Regions from separate parts of the Bradyrhizobium oligotrophicum S58 genome, predicted to be linked through region 1. Evidence: predicted binding sites of a transcription regulator. Region 1 holds the regulator's gene; the other holds the start of a gene.

Region 1 (3,207 bases):
AACATCGCCTTCGGCATCCGCCTCTATGAGAAGATCTCGAAGTCCGAGATGGACGACCGGGTCGAGAAGGCGCTGCGCGGCGGTGCGCTGTGGAACGAGGTCAAGGACAAGCTCAACGCCTCGGGCCTGTCGCTGTCCGGCGGCCAGCAGCAGCGCCTGTGCATCGCGCGCACCGTGGCCGTGCGGCCGGAGGTGATCCTGTTCGACGAGCCGTGCTCGGCGCTCGATCCGATCTCAACCGCTAAGGTCGAGGAGCTGATCCAGGAGCTCGCCGAGAACTATACGATCGCCATCGTGACGCATAACATGCAGCAGGCGGCGCGCGTCTCCGACAAGACCGCCTTCATGTATCTCGGCGAGCTGATCGAGTTCGACGACACCAGCAAGATCTTCACCTCGCCGAGCGATCGGCGGACCCAGGATTACATCACCGGCCGGTTCGGCTGAGGCCGACAGCAATGCCTTCAGGAGATCATCATGGCCAGTGAACATACCGCCAAGGCGTTCGACAGCGATCTGCAGGACCTGACCCGGCTGGTGTCGGAGATGGGCGGCCTCGCGGAGCGGCTGATCGTCGATTCCGTCGATGCGCTGGTGCGGCGCGATGTGGCGCTCGGCCAGAAGGTGGTCGCCACCGATGCCGACGTCGACAAGCTGCAGCGCATCATCGAGGAGCGCGCGGTGCTCACGATCGCCCGGCGCCAACCGATGGCGATCGATCTGCGCGAGATCGTCGGCGCCATGCGTGTCGCCACCGATCTGGAGCGCATCGGCGATCTCGCCAAGAACATCGGCAAGCGCGTCGCGGCACTGGAGAGCGATTTCCATCCGCTGAAGCTGATCCGCGGGCTCGAGCACATGACCGACCTGGTGCAGTCGCAGGTCAAGACGGTGCTGGACGCCTATGCCGCGCACGACCTGCCGGCGGCGATGACGGTGTGGAAGGGCGACGAGGAAGTCGACGCCATCTGTACCTCGCTGTTCCGCGAGCTCCTGACTTACATGATGGAAGATCCGCGCAACATCTCGTTCTGCATCCACCTGATGTTCTGCGCCAAGAACATCGAGCGCATCGGCGATCACGCCACGAACATCGCCGAGACGGTGTTCTATATGATCGAAGGCCAGCAGATCATGGACAAGCGCCCGAAGGGCGACATGACGAGCTTCGCGTCGACGATCCCCGGTAACTGAGAGAGACGGTTCAGACATGGGCGCGCGAATTCTGGTGGTGGAGGACGAGGAGGCGCTGACCACGCTGCTGCGCTACAACCTCGAAGCCGAGGGCTATGAGGTCGAGACCGTGGCGCGCGGCGACGAGGCCGACACGCGGCTGAAGGAGCGCGTTCCCGATCTCGTCGTGCTCGACTGGATGCTGCCGGGCCTGTCCGGCATCGAACTGTGCCGCCGCCTGCGCGCGCGGTCCGAGACCAGGCAGCTGCCGATCATCATGCTGACCGCGCGCGGCGAGGAGAGCGAGCGCGTGCGCGGGCTGGCCACCGGCGCCGACGACTACATCGTCAAGCCGTTCTCGGTGCCGGAGCTGTTGGCGCGCGTGAAGGGCCTGCTGCGCCGGGCGAGCCCGGAGCGGCTGGCGACCGTGCTGTCCTATGGTGATATCGAGCTCGACCGCGAGAAGCGCCGCGTCGCGCGCTCGGGCCGGCCGATCGATCTCGGCCCGACCGAATACCGCCTGCTCGAATTCTTCCTGGAGCATCCCGGGCGGGTGTTCAGCCGCGAGCAGCTGCTCGACAGCGTCTGGGGCCGCGACATCTACATCGACGAGCGCACCGTCGACGTTCACATCGGCCGTTTGCGCAAGCTGCTCAATCCGGGCCGCGAGCAGGACCCGATCCGCACCGTGCGCGGCGCCGGCTATGCGCTCGACGACCGGTTCGCCAAATCCGAGCAGGCGTGACGCGCGAGCGGACCTGATTAAGGAGGCCGCGGTCCGCTTTCCGCCACGCCGCCGCCGTGTTGATGATCTTGGGTGGAGGACCCTTCAGGACGATTCAGGTCGCAGCGGACGCCCTTGATCAAGACGATCATCATATGTCTTGCCGTGCTGCTCGCCAGCGTGGCGGGCGCCTCGGCCGCCGAACTCGAAGACGCGGTCGCGGCGGCAGGCAATGGGCAGCACGCGGCGGCGCTGCGACGGCTGCTGCCGCTGGCGGCCAAGGGCGATGCACGGGCGCAGTTCGATGTCGGCTTCATGGCTGCGTTCGGTTGGGGCGTGCCACGCAATCCCGCCGAGGCGCTGACCTGGTACCGCAAGGCGGCCGATCAGGGGCTTGCCGTCGCGCAGCACTATCTCGGCATCGCCTACGTGAATGGCGAGGGTGTTGCCTCCAATTATGGCGAAGCCAGCCGCTGGTTCATTCGCGCCGCCGCGCAGGGTTTTGCCCAGTCGCAATACATGCTGGGCCTGATGCTGCTCGACGGCCGCGGCGTGCAGCAGGACTGCGTGCAGGGTTATGCCTGGCTGGTGATGGCCGGCCGCAACGGCGTGCGATCGGCCGGTCGCGACGTGCAGCGGGTCAAGCTGACCGAGCCGCAGCGGCGCCAGGCGGAGACCATGATCGCGGCCTGGCAGCCGAAGCCGGAATCGGGGGAGGCGGGCGTCGCCACTCCGCGTCCCGAGCAGCTGCTGGGGCTCGACCGGCACATCGGCGAGGTCGTCGATCCCACCTCATGGCCGGCGTCGTCGATCGGCGTCGTCACCGTCGCGCAATACTCGACCGGCGGCTGGTGCACCGGCACGCTGGTGGCACCCAGAGTCGTGCTCACCGCGGCGCATTGCGTGTTCAACGGTGTGGCGCAGGTCAGCCCCGGCAACGTCCGCTTTCTGGCCGGCATGAACAAGGGGACCCCAGCGGCGTCATCGGTCGCCGACCGGGTGATCGTGGCGCCGGACTTCGTCCCGACCCAGCACGACAAATGGTCGCTCGACCGTTCGCCCGCCGATTGGGCGCTGATCGTGCTGAAGGATGCGCTGCCGTCGCGGCCGGTCGCGGTCAAGGCACTTACCCGCGAGGAGCTCGCGGCGGCGACGGCAGCCGGTACCATCTCCGAGATCGGCTACGGCCAGGAGCGGCGTTATTCGCCCACCGGCCAGCGCAATTGCAGCGCCGGCATGACCAAGGACGCGAAGCTGCTGACGGTGCATTGCCTGGCCAATTTCGGCTATTCGGGCTCGCCGATCATGGC
Region 2 (3,207 bases), 2.0 Mb from region 1:
TCGTGGTCCTCGCTCGGCCTCAAGGGCGACGAGAAGGTCACCATCAAGGGCCTGCAGGGCGACCTGAAGCCGCGCCAGACCCTGTCCGCCGAGATCGTTTCGGCCGACGGCGCGGCGCAGCAGGTGCCGCTGCTCTGCCGCATCGATACGCTGGACGAGCTCGACTACTACCGCAACGGCGGCATCCTGCACTACGTGCTGCGGAAGCTTGCCGCTTAACCAAAGCGACATGCGACAGTTTGGCTCACTCTGAAGTGAGTAGCGGGTGATGAACGAGGCGGCCTATGACAAAGGCCGCCTCCTTTGCGTTTACGGTCTTTCAACTACGTGGGTGGCTTCGCAGATTGTTGACGCGGCAGGGCGCAGCGGACGATGTTCCAGACAGGACAGTGACGATGAGTGGACAGATGTCGTGGTGGACGCGCGCGGCGCTGGGTGTCTGTGCGGTCATCGTGGTCGTCCGTCCCGCCACGGCCGACCCCCGTGCGGTGATCGAACTCTTTACCTCTCAAGGTTGCTCGTCCTGCCCGCCGGCCGACAAGGTGCTCGGCGAGCTGGCACGGGATCCCTCCGTCATCGCCCTGTCTCTCCCGATCGACTACTGGGACTATCTCGGCTGGAAAGACACCTTGGCCGATTCGCGCTTTACGGCCCGGCAGCGGGCCTATTCCAGGGCCCGCGGCGATCGCGAGGTCTATACCCCGCAGGCGGTCGTCAACGGCTCGGTGCATGTGATCGGCAGCGATCGCGAGGCGATCGAAGGCGCGATCGAGGAAACCGCCCAGGGCGGTGCAGCAATGTCGGTGCCGGTCAGGCTGTCGGTCGACGGCCAGGAGCTCAACGTCTCGGTGGCCGCGGCCAATGACCAGATGCCGCGCCGGCACGGCGAGGTCTGGGTCTGCTCGATCTCGCGGGTGGTGCCGATCTCGGTCGGGCGCGGCGAGAACAGCGGCCGCGATTTGACCTATTACAACGTCGTTCGCGGTCTTCTGAAGCTGGGCGACTGGACCGGGGCGCCGGTCAGCTGGAATGTGCCGCTGGAGAAGATCGCCCGTGAGGGCGTCGATGGCACCGTGGTGTATGTGCAGGACGGCAGTCGCGACCGCCCCGGGGCGATGCTGGGGGCCGCCTTTTCCGAACTGCCATTGGCCGGACGGGCCTCAGCAACGGCGCGTGGTCCCGAGCGCTGATCTTCCGTCGTTCTGATCTTCCTTTTCGCTGACCTGCGGCAGGCGCGTCACGTCCATGGGACGGAGGCGCGCCGCAACATGTTCCGGGCTCACGCCCAAAAAGCAAAAGGACCAACTTGCGTTGGCCCTTTGCCTTACTTGTGAATAGACCCGATCCTGACGACCCCGGGGGGCTGGGGGCTGAGGAATCCGGAACCGAAAGGACCGGGCCAACGCACGGGAATCTTATGCCTAACGTCAGGGGCGGTCGCTGGGCGGAAAGACGGCGCGATTATGATTCTGCTAACGATCCCGTGACGGTTGCGTGTTCGCGGAACTCACGCCATCGCAGGCGCAGCCGAAGTTCAACAGTGAAAACGGCCCCTTGCGGCTTCCTGCTGAAGGCGCGATCATGTCACGCAGATGACAGGAGGACGCTCATGAACCTCACCCCGGAGGATGCCGACCCCAGCGAGAACCGCGCGGCGGCGCGCAACACGGCCGCAGCGCCGAACCGGGTGACGTTCGACCGCCTCGAGCTGAACCGCATCCTCAATCTCTACGGTCGCATGGTCGCCAATGGCGAGTGGCGCGACTACTCGATCGACTTCCTGCGCGACCGCGCCGTCTTCTCGGTGTTTCGCCGCGCCTCCGAGGTGCCGCTCTACCGGATCGAGAAGGACCCGCGCCTGGCGCGCAAGCAGGGCATGTACAGCGTCATCTCGGCCACCGGCCTGATCCTGCGCCGCGGCCACGAGCTCGAGCGCGTGCTGCTGGTGATCGCGCCGAAGCCGGCGCTGGTCTGACACGGCGTACCCAGGGGATGGCATCCCCAGGGGATCACATCCCCCAGGGGATCACGACATCACGAGCTGGGTCCCCTACGCAGGGACGTCGCCGCTCCCCGCCCCAAGCGGCCGTTGCATCATGACCGTATCCAGCCAGCGGCCGAATTTCAGCCCGACGCTCGGGTGGGTGCCGATCATCTGGAAGCCGCAAGCGGTATGCAGCCCGACCGAGCCGGCATTGGCGGAGTCGCCGATGACTGCGATCATCTGGCGAAAACCTCGCTCCTCGCAAGCCTCGATCAACAACCGCATCAAGCGCAGCCCGATGCCGCGACGCTGGCTGGCGGGGGCGAGATAGATCGAGTTCTCCACCGTGAAGCGATAGGCAGGGCGGGGCCGGTACGCCCCCGCATAGGCATAGCCCACCACCTGTCCGTCCAGCAGCGCGGTGAAATAGGGAAAGCCGCCGTCTGTCAGCGCCCGGAAGCGGCGGGTCATCTCCGTCAGATCCGGAGGGTCGAGCTCGAAGGTGGCTGTGCCCTCGCGGACGGCCTGGCCATAGATGGCAGTGATGGTGGGAAGGTCGGCCTCCTGGGCGGGCCGGATCTCGATGTCGGACATGGTGAAAGCATACCAAGCCGGACGCGGCGATCAATCCAGCCGCGCGGCATGGCTGCCGTCGTGCCGGCGCCGCGGTCGCAATGACGATTACGCAAACGAAAAGCCCCGGCGGTGAGGCCGGGGCTTCGAAGATCGCTCTTGCTTGAGCGGTTGGATCAGTCGCGCTGGCCGAGCAGCTGCAGCAGCAGCGTGAACAGGTTGATGAAGTTCAGGTACAGCGACAGGGCGCCGGTGATTGCTGCGCGCTCGGCGATGTCGCCGCCCGCGGAGGCGTAGCCGTAGATGTACTCGTTCTTCAGGCGCTGCGTGTCCCAGGCGGTGAGGCCGGCGAATACGAACACGCCGATCACCGAGACGATGAACTGCAGCATCGAGCTCGCCAGGAACAGGTTCACGAGGCTCGCCAGCACGATGCCGATCAGGCCCATGAACAGGAACGAGCCCATGCCCGTCATGTCTCGCTTGGTCGTGTAACCGTACAGGCTCAGCGCGCCGAACGTCGCCGCGGTGATGAAGAACACCCGCACGATCGAGGTGTGGGTGTACACCAGGAAGATCGACGACAGCGAGATGCCCATCAAGGCCGAGAACACCCAGAACAGGAGTTGGGCGGTGGACGGCGCCAGACG

What was found. Region 1 encodes PhoB, which activates phosphate uptake and scavenging genes when phosphate is short. Its sites were predicted from a motif close to TGTCATNNANCTGTCAT; they were not measured.
Region 2: the regulator PhoB is predicted to act here: its motif matches at 1,582-1,598, upstream of S58_RS02010 (DUF2794 domain-containing protein).

The regions. Positions count from the first base shown of each region.
Region 1 is NC_020453.1:6,637,882-6,641,088, reverse strand. Features, by position in the region: gene pstB (phosphate ABC transporter ATP-binding protein PstB) at 1-447, shown strand, start outside; gene phoU (phosphate signaling complex protein PhoU) at 478-1,194, shown strand; gene phoB (phosphate regulon transcriptional regulator PhoB) at 1,211-1,918, shown strand; gene S58_RS28700 (trypsin-like serine protease) at 2,033-3,207, shown strand, end outside.
Region 2 is NC_020453.1:422,143-425,349, forward strand. Features, by position in the region: gene acnA (aconitate hydratase AcnA) at 1-219, shown strand, start outside; gene S58_RS02005 (DUF1223 domain-containing protein) at 408-1,190, shown strand; gene S58_RS02010 (DUF2794 domain-containing protein) at 1,610-1,975, shown strand; gene S58_RS02015 (GNAT family N-acetyltransferase) at 2,051-2,578, opposite strand; gene S58_RS02020 (Bax inhibitor-1/YccA family protein) at 2,734-3,207, opposite strand, start outside.